4 regions of the Nonomuraea sp. B12E4 genome follow, and region 3 is predicted to be linked to each of the others. Evidence: riboswitches for the same ligand, from Rfam matches in the RefSeq annotation. Region 3 holds a riboswitch; each other region holds the start of a gene.
The links. Region 3 has a riboswitch for thiamine pyrophosphate ahead of ABGB18_RS35165 (cytosine permease). Riboswitches for the same ligand answer to the same signal wherever they lie in the genome.
Positions count from the first base shown of each region.

Region 1: linked by a shared signal. The riboswitch ahead of thiC (phosphomethylpyrimidine synthase ThiC) and the one ahead of ABGB18_RS35165 (cytosine permease) in region 3 are both predicted to bind thiamine pyrophosphate.
Region 2: linked by a shared signal. The riboswitch ahead of ABGB18_RS22170 (FAD-dependent oxidoreductase) and the one ahead of ABGB18_RS35165 (cytosine permease) in region 3 are both predicted to bind thiamine pyrophosphate.
Region 4: linked by a shared signal. The riboswitch ahead of thiD (bifunctional hydroxymethylpyrimidine kinase/phosphomethylpyrimidine kinase) and the one ahead of ABGB18_RS35165 (cytosine permease) in region 3 are both predicted to bind thiamine pyrophosphate.

Region 1 covers NZ_JBDPME010000010.1:4,553-11,595, forward strand. The annotation lists gene ABGB18_RS22860 (AIM24 family protein) at 1-405, shown strand, start outside; gene ABGB18_RS22865 (YbaK/prolyl-tRNA synthetase associated domain-containing protein) at 516-1,007, shown strand; gene ABGB18_RS22870 (cellulose binding domain-containing protein) at 1,019-1,498, opposite strand; gene ABGB18_RS22875 (GDSL-type esterase/lipase family protein) at 1,455-2,075, opposite strand; gene ABGB18_RS22880 (universal stress protein) at 2,238-3,068, opposite strand; gene ABGB18_RS22885 (hypothetical protein) at 3,080-3,427, opposite strand; TPP riboswitch at 3,588-3,700, shown strand; gene thiC (phosphomethylpyrimidine synthase ThiC) at 3,693-5,288, shown strand; gene ABGB18_RS22895 (hypothetical protein) at 5,319-5,621, opposite strand; gene ABGB18_RS22900 (hypothetical protein) at 5,618-6,052, opposite strand; gene ABGB18_RS22905 (SDR family NAD(P)-dependent oxidoreductase) at 6,115-6,927, opposite strand.
Region 2 covers NZ_JBDPME010000009.1:207,023-214,065, forward strand. The annotation lists gene ABGB18_RS22150 (polyprenyl synthetase family protein) at 1-249, shown strand, start outside; gene thiE (thiamine phosphate synthase) at 403-1,041, opposite strand; gene ABGB18_RS22160 (Rv2175c family DNA-binding protein) at 1,019-1,393, opposite strand; gene ABGB18_RS22165 (FAD-dependent oxidoreductase) at 1,424-2,593, opposite strand; TPP riboswitch at 2,646-2,762, shown strand; gene ABGB18_RS22170 (FAD-dependent oxidoreductase) at 2,752-4,080, shown strand; gene thiS (sulfur carrier protein ThiS) at 4,077-4,277, shown strand; gene ABGB18_RS22180 (thiazole synthase) at 4,270-5,025, shown strand; gene pknB (Stk1 family PASTA domain-containing Ser/Thr kinase) at 5,188-7,043, shown strand, end outside.
Region 3 covers NZ_JBDPME010000021.1:70,040-77,082, reverse strand. The annotation lists gene ABGB18_RS35190 (LCP family protein) at 153-1,409, shown strand; gene ABGB18_RS35185 (GPP34 family phosphoprotein) at 1,363-1,701, opposite strand; gene ABGB18_RS35180 (transcriptional regulator) at 1,731-2,336, shown strand; gene ABGB18_RS35175 (DNA-formamidopyrimidine glycosylase family protein) at 2,403-3,281, shown strand; gene ABGB18_RS35170 (rhodanese-like domain-containing protein) at 3,320-3,643, shown strand; TPP riboswitch at 3,717-3,830, shown strand; gene ABGB18_RS35165 (cytosine permease) at 3,821-5,197, shown strand; gene ABGB18_RS35160 (methylated-DNA--[protein]-cysteine S-methyltransferase) at 5,189-5,755, opposite strand; gene ABGB18_RS35155 (PAS domain S-box protein) at 5,936-7,043, shown strand, end outside.
Region 4 covers NZ_JBDPME010000045.1:31,799-38,841, reverse strand. The annotation lists gene ABGB18_RS46285 (GNAT family N-acetyltransferase) at 1-247, opposite strand, end outside; gene ABGB18_RS46280 (LysR family transcriptional regulator) at 410-1,294, opposite strand; gene ABGB18_RS46275 (hypothetical protein) at 1,469-1,834, shown strand; gene ABGB18_RS46270 (hypothetical protein) at 1,831-2,031, shown strand; gene ABGB18_RS46265 (NUDIX domain-containing protein) at 2,075-2,590, opposite strand; gene thiD (bifunctional hydroxymethylpyrimidine kinase/phosphomethylpyrimidine kinase) at 2,596-3,399, opposite strand; TPP riboswitch at 3,391-3,486, opposite strand; gene ABGB18_RS46255 (MFS transporter) at 3,790-4,998, shown strand; gene ABGB18_RS46250 (Type 1 glutamine amidotransferase-like domain-containing protein) at 5,001-5,621, shown strand; gene ABGB18_RS46245 (beta-eliminating lyase-related protein) at 5,515-6,708, shown strand; gene ABGB18_RS46240 (hypothetical protein) at 6,865-7,035, opposite strand.

The sequences.
Region 1 (7,043 bases), on a different contig from region 3:
GACGACATTCACCTGTTCTTCCTGGAGAACGAGGGGCTCACGATCAACGGGCGTAATCTGCTGGCGTTTCAGCCGCAGCTCACGTGGGACATCCAGCGGGTTCAGGGGGCCGGGGTCGCGGCCGGGGGGTTGTTCAACACCACCGTCACGGGGACGGGGTGGGTGGCGGTGACCACGCACGGGACGCCGGTGCTGCTCGATGTCGCCCGGATGCCCACCTATGCCGATGGGCAGTCCGCCGTCTGCTGGAGCGCGGGGTTGCAGGTGGGGATCAACCGGACGTTGAAGGCGGGGGCTTTGATCGGGCGGGGGAGCGGGGAGGCCATGCAGCTGGCGTTCCAGGGGCAAGGGTTTGTGCTGGTGCAGGCCAGTGAAGGTGCTCCTGTGGTGGCGGCTAGGAGCTGATTGGCTCAGGGTGGGTGGTGCTGGGTTCTCCTGTGCTTCCGTGGGTCCTTCCCCGCGCTTCCTCGGGTCTCGGTCGGTGGTGGCGTGGTGCCTTGGACGGGTGGGTTGGAGTGACTGGTGAGCCGAACGGGCTCTACGAGCGGCTGATCGCCGACCTGGACGGCGCGGGAGCGCGATACCGGTTGATCGACCATGCGCCTGAGGGGCGTACCGAGCTGGTCAGCGCGCTGCGCGGGCACGATGTCGCGCAGGCGGCCAAGTGCCTGGTGGTGATGGTCAAGATCGGCAAGAAGCAGACCAGGCACGTGCTGGCTGTCGTGCCCGGTGATGCTCGGCTCGATCTGCAGGCGGTCAAGGCGCTGCTGGACGGCACGTACGTGGCCTTCGCCGGCAAGGAGAAGGCCGAGGAACTGGCCGGGAGCATGAGCGGGACCGTGTTGCCGTTCAGCTATGACTCCCGGCTCGAACTGGTCGCTGATCCGTCGCTGCTGGAGCGGCCTGAGCTGTACTTCAATGCCGCCCGGCTCGATCGGTCGGTCGCGTTGGCCACCGTGGACTACGTGCGGCTGGCCGAGCCCAGGATGGCCGCGATCACTGGCTAGGGCGACCGCGCTTACGAGCACGTGGGGGTGGGGGCGGGGTTGGTGCCGTTCCAGGAGGCCAGGAAGCCGAACGTGGTCGACGCCCCAGGGGTCAGCAGGCCGTTCCAGCTCGCGTTCTGCACGGTCACCGCCGAGCCGCCGGCGCTCAGCGTGCCGCCCCAGATCTGGGTGATCTGCTGGCCGCCCGCGAACGTCCACCGCACCGTCCACGAGCTCCGCGGGGCGGTGCCGGTGTTCCTGACGGTGACCTCGCCCTGGAAGCCGCCCTGCCACTGCCCGGTGTTGCGGTAGGTGGCCGTGCACCCGCCGGGCGGCGGCGTGACGGTGGGTGTGATGGTGGGTGTGACGGTGGCTGTGGGGGTGGAGGTGCTGGAGAGGGCGCTCACCAGCGCCGGATACCACTTGTCGGACATCTTCTGGTCGCCGGCGGCGTTCGGGTGCACGCCGTCATAGGTGTCCGTGCTCGTGCTGAACCCCGTCCACTGGTCCACCACCGTGATCGGCGACCGCTGGGTGGAGGTGGTGGCGGCCCAGCTGGGGATGGCGTTGTTGAAGTTCACGGTACGTTGGGCGCAGTCGGGGCAGGTGGACGGGTTCATCGGGATGATCTTGGCGACCCAGGATCTTCATGTTGGGGTTGCTGGCCCGCATCTGGTTCACCAGCGTCGTGAACGCGCTCAGGATCGTCGCCGGTGCGATGTTGCTCCACACGTCGTTCGTGCCGAAGTGCATCAGGACGATGTCCGGCCTGGTCGCGGCGAGCCAGCCGGGTAACTGGTTCTGGTTGGCCACGTTGGTGGCCAGGAAGCCGCCGTGGCCCTCGTTGTCGCCGTCGTACGAGACCCCGCAGCCCTGCGGCGGGAGCGTGCCGACGAAGTCGATGTCGGTGTGGCCGGTGCTCTGTAACCTGTTCCAGAGCAGGGCCCGCCAGCAGCCGGGGGATCCGGTGATCGAGTCGCCCAGCGGCATGATCCTGATGGGCGCGGCGCCGGCCTGCGAAGTGGTCGCGATCAGCACCGCCGCGGCCAGAGCCAGCATCGCCGCCAGCACGGCGGTGGTCCTGCGCATCGTCTGCTCCCGTCGTCGCCTCGCCTCGCCGCGCCGTCGCACGGAGGGGCTCACGCGTCCTGGTCTTCGCGCGAATCGTAGGATCGCCTGGGGGCGGGGGAAAGGCAGGGCGCTGTTCGCAGGCTGGTGACCTGCGGGGACGGCGGGAGTGGCGTGTAACTTTCAGTGGATCACGGCGAGCGGGCAGGGTGCGTGGTGGAGCATGGCCTGGCTGATCGAGCCCATGAGCATCCCGGCGAGCTGGCCGTGCCCGCGCGACCCCACGACCAGCAGCTCGGCTCCCGCCGCCGCCTCCCTCAGCACCTCGACGGGGTGGCCGTGCACGACCTCCGCCACCGCGTCCACGCCGGGATGCGGCCCCCGGTGCCCGGCCAGCAGGTCCTGCAGGGCCCGCAGGTGCCTCTGCTCGCCGTCGCGGTCGGCCGGCTCGAAGCCGCCCGGATGCGGCCAGGCCCAGGACTGTACGGCACGCAGCCGCGCACCCCGCAGCTCCGCCTCGGTGAAGCCGAAGTCGAGCGCCCGCATGGATCCCGTGGAGCCGTCGACCCCGACCACCACCTCGGCCCGCGGCGCGGAGGGCCGCTCGTGGACCAGGACCACGTTCGTACGGGCGTGCGCGGCCACCCCGTAGGCGACCGAGCCGATCAACAGCCCGCGTACGCCGCCGATGCCGCGACTGCCCACGACCAGCAGTTCGGCCCCCTGGGCGGCCTTGATCAGGGCCGCGCGAGGGTCGCCGGGCAGTAGCTTGGTCTCCACGGTGATGCCCGGCCGCTCGCGCAGCGCCCGGTCCCTGGCGGAGACGAGCACCGACTCCGCGCCCTCGCGCATCCACCGGCCCACCTCGGCGTAGTATCCGGCGGTCTCCTCGCACACCCACTTCGGCACGGTGTGCGCCACGATCAGCGGCGCCTGGCGCAGCGCCGCCTCCGTGGCGGCCCAGCCGACGGCTTCCAGTCCGGTGCGCGAGCCGTCCGCCCCAGCGATGATCAAGGTTCAGCTCCTCAGCCGAAGGCGTAGCACTCGACCTCGGCGCGGCGGTATGACAGCCCTCTGCCTACGGCTTCCTGGGCGCACGTGCGTTGGGCCTTGCTGAGATATAGCGTGCCGCAGACGGTCACGCCGGAGTAGGTGCGGCAGTCGAGTGATTTGTCGGGTTGGCCGATGCGGTAGTCCGCCTTGACCGCCGCACGGCAGCGTGTCATTCCCATGCTGGAGTAGCGGCACTGAGCGATCAGGACGGCGTACTGCTCCTTGCTCACTTCATGCTGTTCGATCCCACCCCCGGAGGCGGCGGACACGTTGAACGTGGCCAACACCGCCAGGCCTGCGACCGCGGCGATATCTTTCATGTTCCCCCTGACGGGACCGTACCGCCCAGGGTGATCGTCAAACCTGAGCGCTCCCGGACCCGCTGCCCGGGCCGTCATCCGAGAAGGCTCGCGGCGCTAAATCCTGTTATTTCGTGAAATGCCCATGTTTCGGGCGCAGTGAGGGTTGGGTACGATCACCGCCGTCCAACGCGGGAGCCCGGTGCGGACCGGGCTGAGAGGACGGCTGACAGCCGCCGACCGCCAGAACCTGCTCCGGGTAATGCCGGCGAAGGGAGTTTGCGCGATGAGCAGCGCGCGCTTTTCCAAGATCTACACCGGTGACCTGCGTGTGCCGATGCGCCAGGTCCGCCTGTCCGACGGCTCTGCTGTGAGGCTGTACGACACTTCGGGCCCGTACACCGACCCTGACGTCGAGACCGACGTCAGGCGGGGCCTGCCGCGCCTGCGCGAGGGCTGGATCGCCGAGCGCCGGGCGGCGGGGCTGCCCGTCACGCAGGTCGCCTGTGCCAGGCGGGGGCTGGTCACCAAGGAGATGGAGTTCGTGGCGGTGCGCGAGGGGATCGCGGCTGAGTTCGTACGCCAGGAGGTCGCGGCCGGTCGGGCCATCATCCCGGCGAACGTCAACCACCCCGAGACCGAGCCGATGATCATCGGCCGGAACTTCCTGGTGAAGATCAACGCCAACATCGGCAACTCCGCCGTGACGTCCTCCATCGAGGAGGAGGTCGAGAAGATGACCTGGGCGACCAGGTGGGGCGCGGACACGATCATGGACCTGTCCACCGGACAGGACATCCACGAGACCCGCGAGTGGATCCTGCGCAACTCGCCGGTACCGGTCGGGACCGTGCCCATCTACCAGGCGCTGGAGAAGGTCAAGGGCCGGCCGGAGGAGTTGTCGTGGGAGGTGTACCGCGACACGCTGATCGAGCAGTGCGAGCAGGGCGTGGACTACGTGACGGTGCACGCCGGGGTGCGCCTGGCGTACGTGCCGCTCACCGCCCGCCGCAAGACCGGGATCGTCTCGCGCGGTGGCTCGATCATGGCCGCCTGGTGCCTGGCGCACCACCGCGAGAGCTTCCTGTACGAGAACTTCGACGAGATGTGCGAGATCCTGGCCCGCTACGACGTGTCGTTCTCGCTCGGCGACGGACTGCGGCCCGGGTCGATCGCGGACGCCAACGACGAGGCTCAGTTCGCCGAGCTGCGGACGCTCGGGGAGCTCACCCGGATCGCGCGCGCCCATGACGTGCAGGTGATGATCGAGGGTCCCGGTCATGTGCCCATGCACAAGATCAAAGAGAACGTGGACCTGCAGCGCGAGCTCTGCGACGACGCGCCGTTCTACACGCTCGGGCCGCTCGTGACGGACATCGCGCCGGGGTACGACCACATCACCTCGGGCATCGGGGCCGCCATGATCGGCTGGTACGGCACCGCCATGCTCTGTTACGTCACCCCCAAGGAGCACCTGGGCCTGCCGGACAAGGACGACGTCAAGACGGGTGTGATCACGTACAAGATCGCTGCCCACGCGGCGGACCTGGCCAAGGGGCACCCGGGGGCGCAGGCGCGGGACGACGCCCTGTCGGACGCGCGGTTCGAGTTCCGCTGGGAGGACCAGTTCGACCTGTCGCTGGATCCCGACACCGCCCGGTCCTTCCACGACGAGACCCTGCCGGCCGCGCCCGCCAAGACGGCGCACTTCTGCTCGATGTGCGGGCCCAAGTTCTGCTCGATGCGGATCAGCCACGACGTACGCAGGTACGCGGCCGAGCACGGGATGAGCGAGGAGGCGGCGCTGGAGGCGGGGCTGGCGGAGAAGGCCGAGGAGTTCACCCGCCGGGGCGCCTCGATCTATCTGCCTGTCGTGGACTAGCCGGTCGGCGTGCGCGGGGGCGCCTGCCGGTCAGCGCCCCCGCAGCACTTCGAGGATTCTGATGCTGCCCACCTCGCCGCCGTGCCAGAGACGGTATTCGGCCGACGGCCGGACGTAACGGACGGCGTCCGCGTACCAGAACTCCGCTTCGGCGTGGACGTCGTTGTCGTCGGGGCGCAGCGTGACCCGCTCCGGGATGTCGAGTTCGAACCCGAGCAGGCGCGGGCGGCCGTCCGGCTCGGTGTCTATCCAGGCCAGCAGGGAACGCGTGGGCAGCGGCATGGGCTGCCGCAGGCCGGGGGCCCGCAGGGAGACCTTGGCGCGCACGGTCATTTGATGATCCGTAGAAGTTTGATCGACCCCATGAACCGGGCCCGCAGGAAATACGCGGCTTCCTCCCTGCCCGGGGCGATCGACTCGGCCTTGGCCAGTTGGCGCGCGTCGATCTCGGCCTGCGTCACCACGTATTCGCCCCAGCCCCGCCGGAACCGGGCGGCGGAAACCGTTTCCGCGCCTTTGGGATTGCCGAGAAGTCCCGTCAGCGTCAGCGGCCGGCCCGGCGAGGAGGCGAGGATCTTCGGTCTGCGGTCGTTCCGCAGGCTCTCGGCCGGCACGTGGGCGTGCCCGGCCTCCGGATAGCTGCCGTAGATGATGGGCATGGCGGCCGTCGGGCCGCCTCCCGCCGTCGCGCCGCTCAATACGACGGCGGCGCCACTGCCGGCCAGCGCGGCTGACGCGGCGACCAGCACCCATTTACGCTTCATGGCCTTCTCCCGCCGTGGGGGTCCACAGGGGTGTACGGGCGGAGAAGGCTGTGGGGTTCGGATTACCCCGGATCCTGGAACGGCTCGGATTCCAGGGCGGCCACGAGGCGCGACATTCCGGCCAGCCATCTGTCCGGGTCGTCGGCCTTGCGGCGTACGAACTCGGTGACCTCGGGGTGCGGGAGGATGTGGAAACGTTCGGCGTCCAGGCCCTCGATGACCGTGTCCGCCACGTCCGAGGGGTCCAGGATGGTGCCCGAGGCGGCCACGGCCCGGGCGGTCAGGTGGCCCTCCTCAAGGCCGCGCTCCAGCATGGCCGTCCGCACGCCCTGCGGGCACAGGACGCTCACCTTGATGCCCTCGGGCCCGTAGTGCATGGCCAGCCACTCCGCGAAGGCGACGGCCGCCGTCTTCGTCACCGCGTAGGGCGCGTCGCCGGGGCAGCCGATCAGGCCGGCCGCGGAGCAGGTGTTGAGCAGGTAGCCGCCGCCGCGGGCGACCATGGACGGTATGACGGCGCGGGCGGCGTACACGTGGGCCAGCACGTTCACCCCGAACAGGGCGTTCCACTCCTGGTCGGGGGCGTCCAGGCCGTGGCCGCCGATGATGCCGGCGTTGGAGCAGAACAGGTCGACGGGGCCGAACCTGGCCTTCGCCACCTCGGCCACCTCGGCCACCTCGGTCTCCGAGGAGACGTCCGCCCGGACGGCCGTGGCGCGGTCGCCGATCTCCTCGGCCACCGCCCGCGCGCCGCCTTCGTCGAGGTCGGCGATCACGACTCCGGCGGCGCCCTCGGCGGCGAACCTGAGGGCCAGCGCCCGGCCGATCCCGCCGGCCGCCCCCGTCACGACCACGACTTTGTCTCGTACGCGCATGAGCGTTCCTCCCCGGCCGCTACCAGAACATGATTCTACGGGTGGGGGAGCTTCAGATGAGAGGTTTCTCATCTGCGCCTCAGCGTGGTCTCCTCGAAGGGCGTCAGGGTCTAGCC
Region 2 (7,043 bases), on a different contig from region 3:
CTGGCGGCCGCCTCGCCGTCCGCCGCGGACACCGTGCGGCGCCTGCTCGGGGATCCGGGGCTGGACGAGGACGGGGTGGAGACGCTGCGGCAGATCATCGCCGAGACGGGCGCGCTGCAGGAGTGCGAGGACCTGATCGGCGACTACCTGACCAGGGCCCTGGCCGGCCTGGACGCGGCCCCGGTCACGGCGCAGGCCCGTGCGGCCCTCACCGAGCTGGCCATCGCCGCCACCAGCCGCAAGACCTGACCGCCTCCACAAGCCCCGCCCGCCGCCGGCATGTCCCCGACCCGGCGATGGGGAGCCACCGGCCCCGCCTGCCCGCGCTGAGCGGCGGGCAGGCGGGGACCGCGTTCGGCGGGCCGTCGCCGGCGAGGCGCCGTGCCGGGCGCCCCTCCGGGGTCAGCGCTGAGCCAGGCGCTTGGCGAACTGCGCGGCGGCCGCTCCCGGGTCGTCCGCGTCGGTGATCGCCCGCACCACCACCACCCGGCTCACTCCGCACGACATCACCTCGTCCAGGTTGTCGAGGTCGATGCCGCCGATCCCGAACCACGGCCGCGAGGTGCCCAGCGAGGCCGCGTGCCGGAGCAGCGGCGGGCCGGGCGCGGGGCGGCCGGGCTTGGTGGGCGTGGGCCAGACAGGGCCGCAGCAGAAGTAGTCGACGCCCTCCTCCACGGCCGCGGCGGAAGCCTCGGCGGCGGAGTGGGTGGACCGTCCGATGACGATGTCGTCGCCGAGTATCTCTCGCGCGACCGTCAAGGGAAGGTCGTCCTGCCCCAGGTGGAGCACGTCGGGCCGGGCGGCGTAGGCCAGATCCGCCCGGTCGTTGACGGCCAGCAGCTTGCCGTGCCGGTCACAGGCGTCGCGGAACACCTCGAGCAGCGCGAGCTCCTCACGCGCCTCAAGACCCTTCTCCCGCAACTGGACGATGTCCACGCCGGAAGCCAGCACCGTGTCCAGGAACTCCGCCAGGTCACCGCGGTCACGGCGGCCGTCGGTGCAGAGATAGAGGCGGGCCTCAGAAACCGAGGGCTTGGGCACGTCGCTTGACCTCCGTGTGGCGACCGGCCTTGATCGCTTGGATGGGCGACCCGGGCAGCGACTCGTCAGGGGTGAAGAGCCAGCGCAGCGACTCGACTTCGTCATAGCCGGCGTCCTGCAGCACGGTCAGCGTGCCGGGCAGGCCCTTCATCACATCCTTGCCGTCCAGGAACACCGCGGGCACCTGAGGCCCGCCGCTCCCGCGGCGCACTCCGAGGAGCTTGTGGTCCTTGAGGAGTTGCTTGGCACGCCCCAGCGATAGGTCCAGGCGCGAGGCCACTTCGGGGAGAGTGAGCCACTCGTCGACGAGTTGCTCGGTCTCCCGGTCGATCTGTGCAACAGAAAGCGTCACGAAACCACAACTACCACATGCCGTGCTTGCTCAAACAACACAATCCCGTAGGGAGACTTCTGGATCTACCAGGCGTTCCGCGTCGAGAGGGTGACCGGCTTCGATGATCCTGCGCCCCTGTACGAGATCACGCGGCCGGTCCACGGCCAGCACCGCGGCGAGGGTTTCCTCGGCCGTGAGCCAGACCGCCGACCACGGGCCCTCGGGGTCGCCGCGGTAGATGAGGCGCTCCCCGGCCGGGTGGTGCCCGGCGTACTGCACCATGTGCTTGAACTGCTCCGACCAGAAGTACGGCACCGGATCGTAGACCATGTCCTCGCCCAGCAGCGTGGCGGCGGCGACCTCGGGGGCGTTGAGCGCGGTGTCCCAGTGCTCGACCCTGAGCCTGGTCTGCCAGCGGCGCGACCACCAGGCGGCGCAGTCGCCGACGGCGACGGTGTTCGGCAGCGAGGCGCGCAGGTGCTCGTCCACGACGACCCCGTTGTGCAGGTCGATGTCGGCGGCGGCCAGCCATTCGAGCGCCGGGCGCACGCCGATGCCGGTGACGACCACGTGCGCCTCGACGAACTCGCCGTCCAGCAGCCGCACGCCGCCCTCGTCCACGGATTCGACCATGGTGTCGAGCCGCAGGTCGATGCCGTCGTACCAGCGCTGGGTGCGGGCGCCGATCTCGGCGCCGACGGCGGTGGCGAGCGGGGCGGGGCCGGCCTCGATCACCGTCACCACGCACCCGGCGCGGCGGGCCGCGGTGGCCACCTCCGCACCGATCCAGCCGGCGCCGATGATCGCGACGCGGGCGCCGGGCACCAGCATGGCCCGCAGCTCGTGGGCGTCGTCGAGGGTGCGCAGCACGTGCTGGGGGCCGTCGCCGGGCAGCCTGATCGGCTCGGCTCCGGTGGCGATGACCAGGCCGTCGTAGCCCAGCTCGCCCTCCGTCGTCTCCACGACGCCGGGGCGCAGGGCCTTGGCCGTGACGCCGGACCAGAAGTCCACCTCGATCGCGGCCAGATCGGTGTCCACGTAGCTGGTGTCGGCGTCGCCGAGCAGCACGGCCTTGGACAGGGGCGGGCGATCGTAGGGACGGTGCCGCTCCTGGCCTATCAGCGTGATCCTGCCGCTGAATCCGCGCCCGCGCAGCGCCTCCACCGTCCGCAGGCCGGCCAGGCCCGCTCCTACCACCACGACATGGTTCACGTTCATGACCATAACGGGGGCGGTGCCTGGATGTCGCACCGAGGCCGTAGGCTGGGGACGTAAGCCGCGCGGGAGTCCGGCCGTCACCGGGCTGAGAGGAAGGCGTCATCGGGCCTTCGACCGCAAGACACCTGATCCGGATCATGCCGGCGAAGGGAGCGCGAATGGATGTGATCGTGGGTGGCGGAGTCGTCGGGCTGTCGATCGCCTGGCGGCTGACCCGCGAGGGGCGGCCGGTCACCGTGGTGGATCCGGCCCCGGCCGGCGGAGCCTCGCACGCGGCGGCCGGGATGCTGGCCCCGGTGAGCGAGGTCACCTACACGGAGGGGCCGCTGCTGCGGCTGGGCGTCGCCTCTCTGCGCCGCTGGCCCTCCTTCGCCGCCGAACTGGCCGCCGACGCGGGCTTCTCGGCCGCCGACCCGGGTCTTCCCAGTCCCGGCGGGCGTGCGGCGGGTGATGTCGATCCCGGCGTCTCCGGCGGGCTCGCGGGGGACGGCGCGGGCGGCGGGTTCGGCATCAGCGCGCGGGCGCGGGCCGGGCTGGATCTGCGGGCGGACGGGACGCTCGACGTGGCGTTCGGGGCCGACGACCTCGCGGCGCTGGACGAGCTGGCGGCGTTCATGGACAAGCTGGGGCTGCGGGTGGAGCGGCTGACGGGCCGCGAGTGCCGCCGCCTGGAGCCCATGCTGGCCCCCTCCGTGCGCGGCGGGCTGCTGGCCCCCGGCGACGCCTGGGTGGACCCGCGCCGGGTGACGGCCGCGCTGCTGACCGCCCTCGACCGCCTGGGCGTGCCGCTCGTACGGGCGCGCGCGAGCGGGCTCCTGCGCGACGGCGAGCGGGTCGCCGGAGTACGCCTGGCGGACCCCGAACAGCCCGGACCCGGTTGGCGGCCGGAGATCCGGGGCGACCGGGTGATCCTGGCGGCCGGGGTCTGGAGCACCGAGCTGGCCGACGTGCCGGTCCGGCCGATCAAGGGACAGATCATGCGGTTGCGCTCGCCGCAGCCGCTGCTCAGCCGGTGCGTGCGCGGGACCGTGCACGGCTCGCCGGTCTACCTCGTCCCCCGAGGTGACGGCGAGCTGGTGGTCGGGGCCACACAGGAGGAGCTGGGGTTCGACACCAGGGTGACGGCCGGCGGGCTCTACGAGCTGCTGCGCGACGCCAGGGAGCTGGTGCCGGGCGTGACGGAGCTGGAGGTCGCCGACGTGGTGGCCGGCCTGCGCCCGGGGACGCCGGACAACCTGCCGCTCATCGGCCCGGCCCGTACGCCGGGGCTCGTCCTGGCCACGGGACACCACCGCGGCGGCGTGCTGCTGGCCCCCCTCACGGCGGCCCTCGTGTCCGACGCCGTGGCGGCGGACACGGCGGGCGGGCCTGCCGCTTTCCCTGGAGCCGGTGGGGCCGGTGGAGGCGGTGCGGCCGATGCGGCGGTGGGTGACGACGGTGAGTTGGCGGAGTTGTGCTCGCCAGAGAGATTTCGGGAAATTTCATGATTGTGACGATCAACGGGGCCGCCCATGAGGTGGCCGACGGGATTACGGTGGCGCAGGCCGTACGTACATTGACCGTGGCCACCACCGGAGTGGCGGTGGCCGTGAACGACGAGGTGGTCACGCGGAGCTCGTGGGAGACGACGGTGCTCGGCGACAGCGACCGCGTGGAGGTTCTGACGGCGGTGCAAGGTGGATGATCTGATCATCGCCGGGGAGAAGTTCTCCTCCCGGCTCATCATGGGGACCGGCGGCGCGCCCTCGCTGGAGGTGCTGGACCAGGCGCTGGCCGCGTCCGGGACCGAGCTGACCACGGTGGCCATGCGGCGGCTCGACCCCGGCGCCCGCGGCTCCGTGCTGGACGTGCTGCGCGAGCGCGACATCAAGGTGCTGCCCAACACCGCGGGCTGCTTCACCGCGGGTGAGGCGGTGCTGACCGCCCGGCTGGCCCGGGAGGCGCTGGGCACGAACTGGGTCAAGCTTGAGGTCATCGCCGACGAGCGGACGCTGCTCCCCGATCCGATCGAGACGTTCGACGCGGCCGAGCGGCTCGTGGCCGACGGGTTCGTGGTGCTGCCGTACATCGGTGACGACCCGGCGCTGGCGCGGCGGCTGGAGCAGGCGGGCTGCGCGGCCGTGATGCCGCTGGGCGCGCCGATCGGCTCCGGGCTGGGCATCCGCAACCCGCACAACATCGAGCTGATCGTGGAGGCCGCCTCGGTGCCGGTGATCCTCGACGCGGGCATCGGGACGGCCAGCGACGCCGCCCTGGCGATGGAGCTGGGCTGCGACGCCGTCCTGCTGGCCACGGCGGTCACCAGGGCGCAACGGCCCGATCTCATGGCGGCGGCCATGAAGGCGGCCGTGGTGGCGGGGCGGCTGGCGCGGCAGGCGGGCCGCATCCCGCGCAGGCGCTACGCCGAGGCGTCCTCACCGATGACCCCCTGACGGAATGGTCACAGCCCCGACAGGACGCCCTGCCGGGGCTGGGACGCCAGTGAAGCCGTGCCCGTTTCGCCGGGCGGCTTCGACGTGCCGATCAGAACGTCTCAGCATCGGTTTCGGGCGCCGGGGCCCTGCCAGTGGCGAAACGCCCGTAAACTCAGCCGGGTGGATACGACGACTGCGGACCCCCTGGTCGGACGGCTTCTCGATAGGCGCTACCGCATCGAGAGCCGGATCGCCCGGGGCGGTATGGCGACCGTCTACCTGGCGTTGGACATCCGGCTCGACCGGACGGTGGCGCTGAAGGTCATGCACCGCTCGCTCGCCGACGACCCCGCGTTCGTCAGGCGGTTCATCGGCGAGGCCAAGTCGGTTGCCAGCCTGTCCCATCCCAACGTGGTGCACGTCTTCGACCAGGGCACCGACCAGGACATCGTCTACCTGTCGATGGAATACGTGCCCGGCAGGACACTGCGCGACATCCTGCGCGAGCGCGGCCGGCTGCCCGCCCGCGAGGCGCTGGAGATCCTCATCCCGGTGCTCGCCGCCCTCGGCGCGGCCCACCAGGCCGGGATGGTCCACCGCGACGTGAAGCCGGAAAACGTCCTCATGACCGACGACGGCCGGGTCAAGGTCGTCGACTTCGGCCTGGCCAGGGCCATCGAGGCGACCAACCAGACCCGCACCGGCATGATGATCGGTACCATCGGCTACATGGCGCCCGAGCAGGTCACCATGGGCGCCGCCGACGTGCGCAGCGACGTCTACGCCGCCGGCATCATGCTGTTCGAGCTGGTCACCGGCCAGCAGCCCTACGAGGGCGCGACCCCGATGTCGGTGGCCTACCGGCACGTCCACGACACGGTCCCGGCACCGTCGACGCTGGTCCCCGAGGTGCCGCCGCTGATCGACACGCTGGTGGCGCACGCGACCGCGCGCGAGCCGCACGACCGCCCCGCCGACGCCACCGCGATGCTGGTGGCCGCGGTGGACGCGCACCGGATGCTGCCGCGCACGACGGACCCGCAGGCGTCCAACGTCCGGTCCCACGCCGGACCGGCGCACGCGGCCCCGACGGTGTCCCAGCCGATGCCCCCCTCGATGCCGCAGGCCGCGCCGGCGCACACGCTGATCCAGCCGCGCGCGGAGACGCGGGCGGAGGCACGGGCGGAGGCACGGGCGGCGCGGCGCGGTTTCCGGCTGAGCTGGTTCCTGGTGGCGCTGGTCGCCGTGATGGTGGTGGCGGTCGGGCTGACCGGGTGGTATTTCTCACAGGCCGACTACGTCCGCGTCCCCGACCTGATCGGCAAGAACCTCGTGGTGGCGGAGAAGAACGCCGCCTCGCTCGATCTGAAGGTTCGCACGGCCCAGGGCCAATACAGCGAGAAGGTGGCCGAGGGCCTGATCCTGAGCACCGATCCGGTGCCCCAGTCGGAGGTGGAGACCGGCTCCACGATCACGCTGGTGCCCTCGCTCGGGCCCAAGCGCGTGGTCGTGCCGGACACCACGGGCATGACCGGCAACGACGCGCGTTCCACGGTGGCCAGGGCCGGGCTGACCGTGGGCTCGGTCAAGCGGCTGGCCAACCAGCAGGTCGAGCGCGACAAGGTGATCCGCACCTCGCCGCAGGTGGGCGAGCGGGTCAAGGAGGGCACGAAGGTCGACATCTACGTCAGCGCCGGCCTCGTCATGCCCGACGTCACCGGCATGACGAAGGACGAGGCCGCCGGATACCTCGGCGGGCAGGGCTTCCAGGTGCAGGTCAACGAGGTCGACGACGACGCCGAGCCGTGCACGGTCATCGCGCAGGCGCCCAAGGCCAAGGCCGAGGTGGACAAGGGAGCGGCGGCGATGATCACGGTGGCCCGGTGCCAGACGGACTTCTGGGACTGGTTCGGCCGCGGTGACCACGAAGCCCGGGACGACCAGCAGGCCAGCCTGGTGCCCCAGGTGATCGGCAAGGACGTCAAGGACGCCGAGTCCGAGCTGAAGGCGCTCGGGTTCCGGGTGCGGGTGCAGCG
Region 3 (7,043 bases):
TCTTACGGTAACGACAACGGGTGGCGTCTATGTTTCCGGAGTGACTCTTCGCTGGTTCCGCGTACTTTTCCGTGGGAAAACCTTGGCGGATTGACTTCACTGCCTGGGGGTTGGACGTAGCGTTTATGACAAACCGAAGGGAAGAAGGCGAAGTGTCTGAGGACGACCGGACGCGGGCCATGCGCTCGCCAGGCGACGGCCGCCCGCTGCCACCACGGCCGGACCACGGCCAGCGTTCTGGGGGCGCGCCCGCTTATCGCGTGCCGTCCGCAGGGCCGGGGGCACCCACTCACAAGCTTCCCGCCGAGCCGCCACCGCGGGTTCGGGAGGAGCCGCCGTCCAGGGCCGGGGGGCGGGTCTACGGCAAGGTGCGCTCGGGCAAGAGCCCGGTCAGGCCGTTGCGGTCGCGGGAGGAGCCGTCCCAGCAGGGGCCAGGAGGGCCGCGCAGGCGGATGTCCGGCGGGACGATCCTGAAGATCGTCGGCGGCCTGCTGGTGCTGCTCCTGGTGGCGGGGGTGGGGATGCTGTTCTGGATCGACTCCCGGCTGTCGGGGATCGACGGCGTGCTCGCCGATTACGACGGCCGCGTCGCCGACACCCCGGGCACCAACTGGCTGCTCGTCGGGTCCGACAGCCGCAAGGGCCTGACGGCCGCCGAGCGGAAGGAGCTGGCCACGGGGCGGTCCGCCGGCCAGCGTACGGACTCGATGATGTTGCTGCACCTCCCCGACGGCGGAGACAAGCCGACCCTGGTCAGCCTGCCGCGCGACTCGGCCGTCAGCATCCCGGGCAGGGGGCGCAACAAGCTCAACGCCGCCTACTCGATCGGTGGGCCGAAGCTGCTGGTCCAGACCGTGGAGACGGTCACCGGGGTGCACGTGGACAACTACATGGAGATCGGGTTCGGCGGCTTCGTGGACATCGTGGACGCCGTCGGCGGGGTGGAGATCAACGTACGGGCCGCCGTGGACGACCCCAAGGCGGGTCTCAAGCTGAAGAAGGGCACCCAACTGCTCAACGGGGCCCAGGCGCTCGGCTACGTGCGCACCCGCAAGGGCGGCGCGCTGCCCGACTTCGAGCGGACCAAGCGGCAGCGGCAGTTCCTCGGGGCGGTCGTGAAGAAGGCGGCCAGCCCGGGGGTGCTCATCAACCCGTTCACGTCGATCCCGCTGGCCATGAGCGCCACGGACGCGGTCGAGGTGGACTCGGGCACGGGCGTGTTCGACATGCTGTCGCTGGGGCTGGCCATGGGTGACAGCCCGGTGACGACGGTGGTGCCGTTCGGCGGGAACGAGCAGCTGGCTGACGGCGGCGCGGCCGTCAAGTGGGACCGGGCGAAGGCGCTGGCGCTGTTCAACGCGCTCAAGGAGGACAAGCCGGTGCCGCAGGACATCCTCGACGCCGCCTGAGGCGGTCGGTCGGCCGAAACAACGTGGCCGGGCACCGTCGGGTGCCCGGCTTCGTGTTGTCGGGGCGAGATGGCCGGCTTTGTGCGATGCGGGCCGGCGTGGCGTCCAGCTCGGGGTGGCCGAGCGGGGAGGGATCCGTGACCCGGGGCTTCTTGTCCGACAGCTCGACGCGGCCGGCGACGGCGTGCTCGGCCGGCAGGGCGCCCGCGAGTGCGGGGTCGAGCTGCATGGGGTTGACGAGCCGCCTTCCGTCGTGGTCGGAGTGGGCGAGGAACTTCCCGGCGATCCGCACGCAGGTCCTTCGACACTAACCTCCCAGGCATGACTGTCTCGGAACGTTTGCACGCGATCGGCCGGCCGCTGCTCCAGGAGCAGCTCGACCATCCCACCGTGGCCGGGATCGGGCGGGGTGACCTGGCCGAGCCGGTGTTCAGGTCGTGGCTGGAGCAGGACTACCTCTTCCTGCTGGACTACGTGCGGGTGTTCGCCCGGCTGGCCTGGCAGGCGCCCGCCGCGCACCTGGGCGACCTGGTGGACCTGGCGCACACGACCTTCCACGACGAGCTGAGCCTGCACCGGACGATGTCGGCGGAGTTCGGGGCCGATCTGGAGGGGGCGGTGAAGGGGCCGGCGTGTGAGGCGTACACGAGGTTCCTGCTGGAGTCGGCGGCGTCCTACGGGGAGGGGTTGGCTGCGCTTTATCCGTGTATGTGGGGATATTCGAACCTTGGGCGGATATTGGCTAAGAATCCGCCTGCTGAACCGAGATATCGGGCTTGGGTGGACACGTACGCGGACCCGGGGTTCGAGGCGCTCACCGTGCGGATCGCCCAGATGATCGACGAGGCCGGCCCCGATCCGGCGCGGGCGGAGGCGCTGTTCACCGAGGGGATGGCGCACGAGCTGGCCTTCTGGAGCGTGCCCTAGCCCCTCGCGCCCGGTTGTCCACAGGCTGTGGACGGCCGGGGCTCATGGGGACCGTACTCTGGTGGCATGCCGGAACTTCCCGAAGTGGAGTCGCTGGTCCACTTCCTGCGCGAGCGGGCGGTGGGCCGTACGATCCTGGGCGTCGACGTGGTCGCGTTCCAGGCGCTCAAGACGTTCGACCCGCCGGCCACCGCGCTCGGCGGGCTCACGGTGACCGGCGTGTCGCGGCACGGCAAGTTCCTCGACCTCGACTGCGACGGGCTGCACCTGATCATCCACCTCGCCCGGGCGGGATGGCTGCGCTGGCGGGAGGACCTCTCGGGGGCCAAGCCCGTCCGCCCGGGCAAGGGCCCGCTCGCGGTCCGGGTCCGGCTGGCGCCCGATGAGGAAGGGCTGGCGCCGGGGTTCGAGCTGACGGAGGCGGGGACGCAGAAGCGGCTGGCCGTCTATGTCACGAAAAATCCAGACGATGTGCCGGGCGTCGCCGCCCTCGGCCCCGACCCCCTGGACGAGTCGTTCACCGTGGCCGCGCTCAAGCGCATCCTGGGCGGCAACCGTACGCAGATCAAGGGGTTGCTGCGCGACCAGAAGGTGATCGCGGGCATCGGGAACGCCTATTCGGACGAGGTGCTGCACGCGGCCAGGATGTCCCCGTTCAAGATCGCGGCGACGCTGACCGACGCGCAGATCGCCGACCTGCACGAGGCCATCGTCACCACGCTGGGAGAGGCGGTCGAGCGGGCGCACGGGCTGGCGGCCAAGGATCTCAAGGCGGAGAAGAAGTCCGGCCTCCGCGTGCACAACAGGGCCGGGCAGCCGTGCGACGTGTGCGGCGACACGATCCGCGAGGTGTCGTTCGCCGACTCGTCGCTGCAATACTGCCCCACCTGCCAGACGGGCGGGAAACCGCTGGCCGACCGCCGCCTGTCCCGGCTGCTCAAGTAGGTGGTCGGGGCCCGTGCCGGACGCGAGATGATGGAGTCATGAGCGTTCCTGAGATCGACCCCAGTGCCCTTCCGTCCGACGCCTACCTGCTCGACGTGCGGGAGCAGGAGGAGTGGGTGGCGGGGCACGCCCCCGAGGCCGTGCACATCCCCATGACGCAGATCCAGGGCCGGGTGGACGAGGTGCCCAGCGACCGGACGGTCTACGTCGTGTGCCGGGTGGGCGGCCGATCGATGCAGGTCGCGGCCTGGCTCACCCAGCTCGGACGAGACGCGGTCAACGTCGGCGGCGGCATGCAGTCATGGGAGTCGGCGCGGCGCCCGATGGTCAGCGAGACCGGGCAGCCGCCTTTCGTCGCGTGAGGCGGCTTGTACGGTGAGACAACGCCCACTATGGCGGTTTCGCCGTCATTAGGGCATGATGAGGGCGCCAATTACAGATCGTCGCGGGAGCTCGGGGTGCCGGGCTGAGAGGGCAGCAACTGATCCGCTGCCGACCGCCTGAACCTGTCCGGATAATGCCGGCGTAGGGAGTGTGCGATGTCGCATGCCGTCAACGAAGTTCCCCTGACTCTCGAAGGACGGCCGCCGAAGACACTGGGCGTGCTCGACCAGGGCGCGCTCTGGGCCAACCTGGGTGTCAGCCTCCTCGGCTTCTCCGGGGCCATGTTCCTGCTCGACCCGCTCGGCAACGCGCCGCTCAGCCTGGGCGCCGCGCTGCTGGCGGCCGTGGTCGGCAGCCTGATCGGCACGGCCATGGTGGGTCTGTCCGCCATCCCCGGCACCCAGACAGGGCAGCCGGCGATGGTGCTGCTGCGCGGGCTGTTCGGGGCCCGGATCTCCTACGTCCCCACGGTGCTGAACGTCGTGCAGATGCTCGGCTGGGGGGCGTTCGAGCTGTGGGTGATCGCCAAGGCCGCCTCCGCGATCTTCGGCGGGGTGCCCTACCAGGTGTGGGTGATCGTGGCGGGGGTGCTCACCACCGCGCTCACGATCTGGCCGCTCGGCTCGATCCGGCTGCTGCGCCGCTACGTCACCGTCGGGGTGATCGTGTCGATGCTCTGGTTCGCCTGGTTCTTCCTTTCGGACGCCCCCGTGCACGCGGGCGGATCCTGGACCGCGTTCGCCCCGGCCGTGGACTACGTGATCGCGCTGTCGGTGTCGTGGGTGCCGATGGCGGCCGACTTCGCCCGGCACTCCAGGTCGAGCAGGGCCGCGTTCACCGGGGTGGTCGGCGGTTACACGCTGGCGCAGGTGGCCTGCCTGGGGCTGGGCGTGTACGCGGTGGCCATCGCCGGGGCGGCGGCGGTGGGAGCCGACAGCACGTCGGTGTTCGGGCCCTTCGTGGCGGTGCCGGTGGGCGCGCTGTTCTTCGGCATCCTGGTGCTGCGGGAGACCGACCAGTCCTTCGCCAACGTCTACTCCACGACGGTCTCGTTGCAGAACCTGATGCCCAGGGTGGACCGGCGGGCGTTCTCCGCCGCGATCGGCGTGCTCACCGTCGCCATCGCGCTGGTCGTGGACGTCACCTCGTACGGCGCGTTCCTGTCGGTGATCGGGGCGGTGTTCGTGCCGATGTTCGCGGTGCTCGCCGTGGACTACTTCGTGCTGGGCGGCGCCTCCCGCTGGAACACCGGCGAGGACGCGCCGTCGCGCTGGTCGATGCTGGTGCCGTGGGGGCTCGGCTTCCTCGCGTACTGGCTGACCACCTCCAGCCTCACTGTGGAGGGCTGGGACGCCCTGTGGGCCTCGGTACGGGAGGCGATCGGGTTCACCCGGCAGCCGTGGATGAACGGCGCCCTGGGCGCGGCCCTGGTGGCCGGGCTGGTGACGCTGGCCGTCGGCTGGCCGCGGCGGCGCCGCGCGGCCGGCTCCGAGCCCGGCTCCGAGGCCGCGCGGGCAGGGCGGTCAGGCTGAGGCGCGCTGCTCGACGTTGAGGAGGTGTTGCTTGGCGGCCGGACCGCCCGCGTAGTCGCCGAGCGTGCCGTCCCCGCGCACCACCCGGTGGCAGGGCACGATCACGCAGACGGGGTTGGAGGCCAGCGCGTTGCCGATCGCCCGCAACGCGCGCGGCCGGCCGATGCTCTGGCCGATCTCCTCGAACGTGGTGGTCGTGCCGTAGGGGACGGCCATGGTCTTCTGCAGCACCGTGCGCGCGAAGGTGGTGGCCAGCGCCCAGTCCACGGGGGTGGTGAACGCGCGCAGCCGGCCGGAGAAGTAGGCGTCCAGCTCCCTGCGCACCGGGTCGAGCCGGCCCGGCTCGGGCCCGATGAACGTGCCCACATGCCTGGTGACCAGCTCGTACACGCTGTTTTCCGGCTCGAAGCTGCACGCCGCGACGCCCTTGCCCGTCACGGCCAGCACCAGCCTGCCCACGGCACCGTCGTAGGTGCCGAACGCGATGTCGGGCGGAGTCTCACCTCGGTAGGTGCTGGAGGTCACCCGCAGCAGGGCATCGAGATCACCGCTCGACATTCCGTCACCCTCCCGCGTGTAGCCGCGATGCCCGCACCGCGGGCGAATCGCCGTGCCCGCCGTTGTGTTGTGCCGTGCCCGCACTGTGTGGTGCGGTGCCCGCAACTGTGTTGTGCGGTGCTCGCAGCGTATCGGACGGATCGCCCGACGGACTCACCGCGCCACGGGCACTATGGAGGTGTGGGGGACGAATGGGCCGGTAGTGACGACGAGATCGCTCGCGCGGTGCTCGCCAGCTCACCCAACGCCGTCGTGGCGCTCGACCGGGATCAGGGCGTGCTGGTCTGGAACGCCGAGGCCGAGCGGCTGTTCGGCTGGACGGCGGAGGAGATGCTCGGGCGGCGCGCGCCGATCGTGCCGGGCGAGCTGGTGGCCGAGCACAACGCCGTGCTGGAGCGGGTACGCACCGGAGGCCAGGTCTCCCTGCGTACTAAACGCTTCCGCAGCGACGGGACCCTCCTGGACGTGCGGGTCGACATCAGCGCGTTGCGGCTGGGCAGCGCGGTGGCCGGCTACGTCTGCGTGCACTACCTGGCCAGGGCCGACGAGATGGCCAGAAACCGGATGGCGCGCCGGGCCAGGCTGGTCCGGCGGCTGACCGACGTGGTCGGCGACATCAACTCCGAGCTGGAGCTGCCCGCCGTGCTCGACCGGATCTCGGCCAGCCTCACGGAGCTCACCGGGGCCGACGCGGGCGGGTTCGTGCTGATCGAGGAGGATCGGCTGCGGCTGGTGAGCACGTACCGGCTGCCGGAGACGCTCAGGGGGACCACCACGGACCTGCGTACGAGCCTGGTGGACAAACTGTTACGCACCGGGAAGACCGTCCTGCTGGAGTCGCAGGGGCTGAGCAATCTGGTGTGGGCGCGGCTGCCGGGGCTGCACACGATCGCGCTGGGCCTGGCGGCGGTCGGAGGGCGGCCGTACGGGGCTCTCTATGCGCTGTTCTCCCGGCGCACGCCGGGGCATCTGGAGCTGGAGCTGCTGGAACTGCTGGCCGGGCACGCGGGCATCGCCGTGGGCAACGCGGTGGCCTACCAGGAGGCGGTGCGGCAGCGGGCGCACGAGCGGGCCGTGTTCGACGCGAGCGCCGACGGGATCGCCGTGCTCGACGGGGCGGGGCGCGTGGTGCGCTGGAATCCGGCGGCCGCCGAGCTGACCGCGTTCTCCGCCGAGGCCGTCATCGGCGGGCCGCCGCCGTTCCCGCTGCCGGAGCCGGGGCGGAAGCTCACGTTCCAGATGGAGATCGGGCGGTGGCTGGACGTGGTGAGCGCACGGATCGAGGAGA
Region 4 (7,043 bases), on a different contig from region 3:
AGCTCGCGCTGGAGATGTGTGCGGCGCCGCCACCGTGGTTGCGGACGCTGTTAGCTGTGCCCAGGACGGTTCCGTCCGCGTCCACGGCGACGAAGGTGCGGCCCGGCGGCTTGGGGAACCACATCTGCCTGGCCTGAGATTCGGGGGTGCCACGATCCCACGAGAATGTCTCACCGGCCCGCACGATGCCCTCCATGAACGCCCACATACTGGGCCAATCGTGGGCCATCGCCTCTCTGATCATCATGGCCGCCAGCATGGGTCAACCAGGTAGGAGCCGCAACTGAGTTTCGACGGAGGAGGTGGCCAGGCCGAACCCCGACTATATGGTGCCTCGCAAAGCGATCACCTGATCCATGGGACAGGCCCTTGACGCGAGTTTAGAATCCCCGGGACTACGTGAACCCCTTCAACTGGGCTCATGGGGGGCGTCGATCAGGTGGCGCAGCAGCGCGTCGGCCACCGGGTTGGCCGGTCGTGGGGTGCGGGTGGCCAGCGCCACCCGCCATTCCACCTTTGGTTGCACCAGGGTGGCAGCGGGCAGTCCCGAGCGGTCAGCCCGGCTCCGGGTGACGATCGCCACGCCATGGCCGTTGCGTACCAGCCCGGCCTGGAGATCCAGCTGGTTGGTCTGGGCCACGAACCGGGCCCGCAGGCCGTGGTCCATGAACAACTGCCGGATGCGCTGCGCCAGTGCCGTGCCCGGGCCGAAGCCGACCAGCGGCTCCCGGCTCGCCTCGGCCAGCGACACCTGGTCCCGCCTGACGAACGGGTGCCCCGGCCCGGCGATCACCACCAGTTCGTCGGCGAACACGTGGTGCACGGTCAGCCCGCCCGGCACGGCGCCGCCCAGCACCAGATAGGCCAGGTCGAGCTGGCCAAGCCGGAGCGCCTCCACCAGTTCGTCGACGACCGTGTCCCGCACCTCGACGTGCACTCCCGGATGCGTGCGGCGGAAGCGCGCCAGCTCTGCGGGCAGGTCGACGTGCGCAAGCGACTGGATGGCTCCCACGCTGACCCGGCCGGTCCGCAGCCCGGCGACCGCGGCCACCACGTCGCGCACCGCCTCGGCGTCGGCGACCATGCGCCGGGCCAGAGGGATCACCTCCCTCCCGGCCGGGGTCAGCACGACCCGCCGCGTGGCGCGGTCGAACAGCGGGGCGCCGAGCTCACGTTCGAGGTTGCGGATGGACGTGCTCAACGCCGACTGCACGATCAGCACCTCGCGGGCCGCCGCGGTGAACCTGCCGTGTTTGGCGACCGCCAGGAAGTGTTCGAGCTGACGCAGCTCCATTCATCTCCTCCATCGATTGCCGGGTGCTGATTCATGTGTTGGGCAGGGCAAAGTGATCAGCACGGTGATGAGCGGCCTGCTGATCGGCATCCTGCTGTCCCGCACCGTGGCGGGGGTGATCGCGCAGTTGGCGGGCTGGCGCGCGGTCTACCTGTTGGTGCCGCCCTGACGGCGGTGGTGGGAGTGCTGCTGTGGCGGCAGCTGCCGGTGCTCGCGCCGCTGACGCGGATGCGCTATCCGGCGCTGCTGGGTTCGGTGGTGCGGCTCGTCCGCGAGGAGCCGGTGCTGCGCCTGCGGATGGCCTATGGCTTCTTCACCTACGCCTCGTTCGGCGTGCTCTGGGCCAGCTACGGTTTCCTGCTCGCCCGCCCTCCCTACGGCTGGGACCAGGCGGCGATCGGGCTGTTCGCCCTCCTCGGCGTGACCGGGGCGACCGCGGCCCGCTTCGCCGGCAAGCTCGCCGACCGAGGCTGGGCCAGGTATGCGACCGGCGGGTTCCTCCTGGCCTGCGGCGCCAGTTACCTGCCGCCGCCTACATGACCGCCTACTTCCTCGGCGGCGCATCGGGCAGCGGCCTGTCGGCAGCCATCTATGCCAGTCATGGCTGGGCGGGCGTCTGCGTGCTCGGCGCCGCCTTCCCCGCCGCCGGTCTGCTGCTGTGGGTGATCGAGATGCTGGCCTCCCGGCGCGCCTCGGCCCGCCGGGCCGAGGCCCGCGCACCGGCCGTCCAGGACTGACTCTCGTGCCGGCCACACACCCGCCGCATAGGACCGGCGTGTCTCAGGGGTACAGCTCGAATGGCTCGGCGATGCTCACCTCCGCCAGGAACTCCGGCAGGAGCTGCGGCAGCCGGCGCGGGTAGACCCGATCCGTGCTGGAGCCGACCTCGGCGACCGGCCACCAGCGGAAGCCGAAGTAGTCCTCGATCTCGAAGTCCAGCATCTCCGAGCGGTCGATGTCCGGGCCGGGGACGTCGAGGCGGACGCGGACCACCACCTCGTGTTGCAGCCGCCGCGCGCCCCGGTAGCGGAAGGAGCTGTCACGCCGCCAGGTGGGAGCGCCGATCTGCGCGGGGCGGGTACGGATCCCGGTCTCCTCCCTCAGCTCCCTGATCGCCGCGTCGACATAGTCCTCGCCGTCGTCGATCCCGCCGCCTGGGAGCTCCCACCAGGTTCCCTTCTCCGGCATCGTCGGATCGCGGGTGTGGAAGAGCAGCAACCGATCGCGGGTGTCGAGGACGACGAGCCGGACCACGTCCCTCTCGATGATCGGCAGGTCGTCGGGCGGCTCGGCCATCCGCCTCACCACACCGCGTGGAAATGGTGGACGGGGCCGTGACCGCCCCCGACGCGCAGGCTGTCGGCGGCACGCAACGCGCCGGTCAGGTAGTCCCTGGCCGCTCGCACGGCGGCGAGCCAGTCCCGGTGACGCACGCGCAGCGCCGCGACCGCCGAGGACAGGGTGCAGCCGGTTCCGTGGGTGTGGCGGGTCGCGACCCTGGGCCCGGCGAGGTCGACCGGCTCGCCGCCGGCACTGAAGACGTCGACGCAGACCTCGCCGTCCAGATGGCCGCCCTTGAGCAGCACCCGCCGCGCACCGAGCGCGTGCAGCCGCCGTACCTGCTCGTGCATCTCCGCCACGGTGCGGGCCTGCGGCTCGCCGAGGAGGTCCGCCGCCTCCGGCAGGTTGGGGGTGATCAGGTCGGCGCGCGGGAGCAGCACCTCACGCAGCGCGGACACCGCGTCGGCCGGCAGCAGCCGGTCGCCGCTCTTGGCCACCATCACCGGGTCGAGCACCACGTACGGAGGAGAGAACCTGTCCAGTGCCGCGGCCACCGCGTGGATGACGGGGGCCCGCCCCAGCATGCCGATCTTCACGGCGTCCGCGGGGACATCGGCGAGCAGCGTGTCCAACTGAGCGCTGACGAACTCCGCGGGCACCTCGTGTACGCCGCGCACGCCTGTGGTCGTCTGCGCGACCAGAGCCGTGGTCACCGCCATGCCGTAGCCGCCGAGGGCGGAGAAGGTCTTCAGATCGCCGTGGATGCCCGCGCCACCGCTGGGGTCGGTGCCGGCGATAGAGAGGATTTTGGGAACGGAGGTCACCCGTGACGTCCCTTCGCTAGTGCGAACTAGATCAGGTTCTACGGGTGTGATCTCAGCCCGGCTCGCCGGGCACCCCGCGTCGCATACGAGCGTAACAGGCGCCGTAACGGTAACCCGGCTGCACCAGGTTTCGGACCCGTCACCGCCCGGCGAGGGGCAGGGGACCTACCACGGCCAACCATCGGCTACAGTGCTCATCGCCGCATGACTGAGGTGTCCTCCCTTTCGGGGTGAACCTCCGAGGACACTCGTGCCAAGCCCAGTCGACGCGGCCCGCCGGCTGATCCCTGCGGTTGCGTCCCCCGGATCCCCGCCTCCTCGAAACCACTTGGCGGGTGCGGTCCGGGTGACGGCACTGCCCCGTTGGATCGACCGGTTGGAGGAAGAACCGTGGCGTTGGAGCGTGCCCTGGTGCGGCTGCTGGAGCTGACCTGTGGCATCACGATCGCCAATGTCTACTACGCGCAGCCGTTGCTCCCGACGATCGCCCGCGAGCTGGGGATCGGCCCATCCGCGGCGGGGATGCTCATCACGGTGACGCAGGTGGGCTTCGCCTGCGGGCTGGTGTTCGTGGTGCCGCTCGGCGACATCATCGCCCGCCGCCCGCTGATCACCACGTTGCTCGCGATCGACGCCGTGGCCCTCGCGGTCAGCGCGGCCGCATCCGGGCCGCAGGTGCTGGGGGCCGCTGCCATACTGGTGGGCGCCTCGTCCGTGGTGGCGCAGATGGTGATCCCGTACGCCGCGACGCTGGCGCGCCCGGAGCACCGGGGCCGTACGGTCGCGACCCTGATGGGCGCCCTGCTGCTCGGGGTGCTGCTTTCGAGGACCTTCGCCGGGCTCGTCGCCGAGGTCTCCGGATGGCGCTGGGTCTATGGCGTGGCGGCCGGGGTGATGGCCGTCATGGCGGCGACCATGTACCGGATGCTGCCGGCCGGGGGCCGCGAGGTCGACCTCGGGTACGCCGCCCAGATGCGGGCCGTGCTGCGGCTGGCGCGCGGCGAGCCGGTCCTGCGCTGGCGGTCGCTGATCGGCGCCGCGCAGTTCGCCATGTTCAGCTGCTTCTGGTCCACCGTGACCTTCCTGTTGTCGGGCCCGCCGTTCGGCTGGAGCAAGGCGGGGATCGGCTTGTTCGCGCTGGTGGGCGCCCTGGGTGCGCTGTGCGCGCTGGGCGGCGGGCGGCTGCTGGACCGGCGGCGGACGCGCCTGCCGGTCACCGGGGGCGCGATCGTGCTGCTGGCGGGCTCCTTCGGCGTGCTCGCCGCCGGGCGGAGCAGCCTGGTCTGGCTGGTCCTCGGCGCGCTGCTGATGGACGTGTGCTGCCAGGTCGTGCACGTGACCAACCAGGCGGTCATCTACGACCTGGTCGACGCCGCCCGGTCCCGCCTGACCACCATCTACATGACCACCTACTTCTTCGGCGGTGCCCTCGGCACGGCCGTCGGCATCAGCGCCTACGACCGCTACGGCTGGGGCGGCGCCTGCGCGGCCTCGGCCGGCTTCTGTGGTCTGGCGGCGCTGGGCTGGCTGGCGACGTACCGGCACGAACGGCCCACGGCGGCGCGCCTGCCCGCGATGAGCGACCAGAGGGAGAACTGAACGTGCGGAAAGTGTTCCTCGGCTCCGCCGGACTGGGTGCCCTGCCGCCCTGGCTGGCGTCGCTCCCCCTGACGGCGAGGCACGCGGTCCTGGTGCCGACCGCGGCCAATCCGCTGCCCGCCGCCCCGTGGGTCGAGGCGGCGGACAGCCTGCTGCGGGGGGAGGGCATGGTGGTCGAGCGCCTCGACCTCGAACGGGCGGGGGCGGCCGATGTCGAACGCGCGCTGCGCGGGGCCGACCTGGTCTTCGTCGCCGGTGGGTATCCCCTGTTCCTGCTGGAGCACGTACAGCGGACCGGTTTCGACCGCGTCGTCGCGCCGGCGGTGCGCGAGGGCCGCCTCGGCTATGCCGACGTCTCGGCCGGCGCGGCGCTGGCCGCGCCGGACCTCGGCTACTACCGCGAGGCCGACGCCGCCATCGACCCCGGGGATCCAGGCGCGCCCGAATCGACGCGCGGCCTCGGCCTGGTGCCCTTCCTGGTGCTCGCCCACCGCAACCGGGGCCGGGCCGAGCGGCATGACCGGCAGGTCGCGCGGCACGGCGAGCAGGCGTACCTGTCGATCAACGACGACCAGGCCGTGGTCGTCCACGGCGGCACCTGGAAGGTGCGCGCCTCTCCGTGACCGCCCGCCGTCACGCCTGGGCGGCGGTGCTACTGCTCGTTCGGTAACCGCCATCATCCCTTCCAGCCGCGCCTTCATCAGCGACAACATGGCCGGCGCCTCGCCCGAGATAGTGCGGGCCGTCGCCGCGGCGACGGCCGGGGATGCCCCTCCCTACGGCAACGACCCCTTCACCGACAGCGCCCGCCGCAAGCTGAGCGAGATCTTCGAGCGGGACGTCGACATCTTCCCCGTCTCCACCGGAACCGCCGCGAACTGCCTGGCCCTGGCCACCCTCACTCCGCCTTGGGGCAGCGTGCTGTGTCACCCCGACAGCCACATCAACAACGACGAATGCGGCGCGCCGAAGTTCTTCACCAACGGCGCCAAGCTGGTCGGCGGCCAAGGCGACGACAGCAAGATCGACCCCGGCGCCCTCCACCAGGCGGCCCGCCGCCGGGCCGGTGACGTACACAGCGTCCAGCCGTCCGTACTGAGCATCAGCCAGGCCACCGAAAGCGGCAGCGTCTACTCCCTCGACGAGATCCGCCGCCTGGGCAGCATCGCCAGGGATGCGGGACTGCGCGTCCACATGGACGGCGGACGCTTCGCCAACGCCCTGGACCACCTCGGCGCCACCCCGGCCGAGATGACCTGGAAGGCCGGCATCGACGTGCTGTCCTTCGGCGCCCTCTCCAGCAGCAGTTTCGGCCCGAACGCCAGCAGGACGGCCGCCGCCGGGTTCCCGGGCTGCGCCGCGAAGAGGTCGCGGTGCTGGCTGCTGCGCGCCGAAGCCGGACGCGAGCCCCATGACCGGGCCCTGCGCGACCTCGTCGGTGAGCTGTCCATGCTCAGCACCGAGTTCCGCAGCCAGTGGGCCGTCCACGACGTGCGCATCCGCCACGACGGCAGCAAGCGGCTGTGGCACCCCCAGATCGGCGACCTGGAGCTGACCTACCAGTCTCTCGACCTGCCCATGTCCAACCGGACGGTGTACGGCCTCACCATCTACACCGCCGAACCGGGCAGCACCTCAGAAGAGCGGCTCAAGCTCCTGGGCAGCCTGGCGGCCACCCAGCCGGCACACCCCACCAGCCAGCCGCGTTGAAGCGCGCCGACCTGCTCACCAGCGCGGCCAGAGGGGCACTGCGAACGATTCGCCGTGCCCCAGGGGACTCCGCACCCTCCTCGTCCGCGCCCCGCCGTCGGGGGACAGCGGGAAGGTCGGGAATCTTGCCGAGCTGCCGCAGGCCCGGGGCCGGGGCTATGCGCGCCGGCCGGCGTCTATCAGAGCCTGGACCAGGCGGGCCGGGTCCTCGGCGATGCGATTGCAGACGTAGAGCCACCACTGGGTGCCGAACACGACGTACTCCCTGATCGGATGCCCGAGATCCCGCATCGTCGACAGTTGGTCGATGCCGAGTCCCCGCAGCATCTCGACCT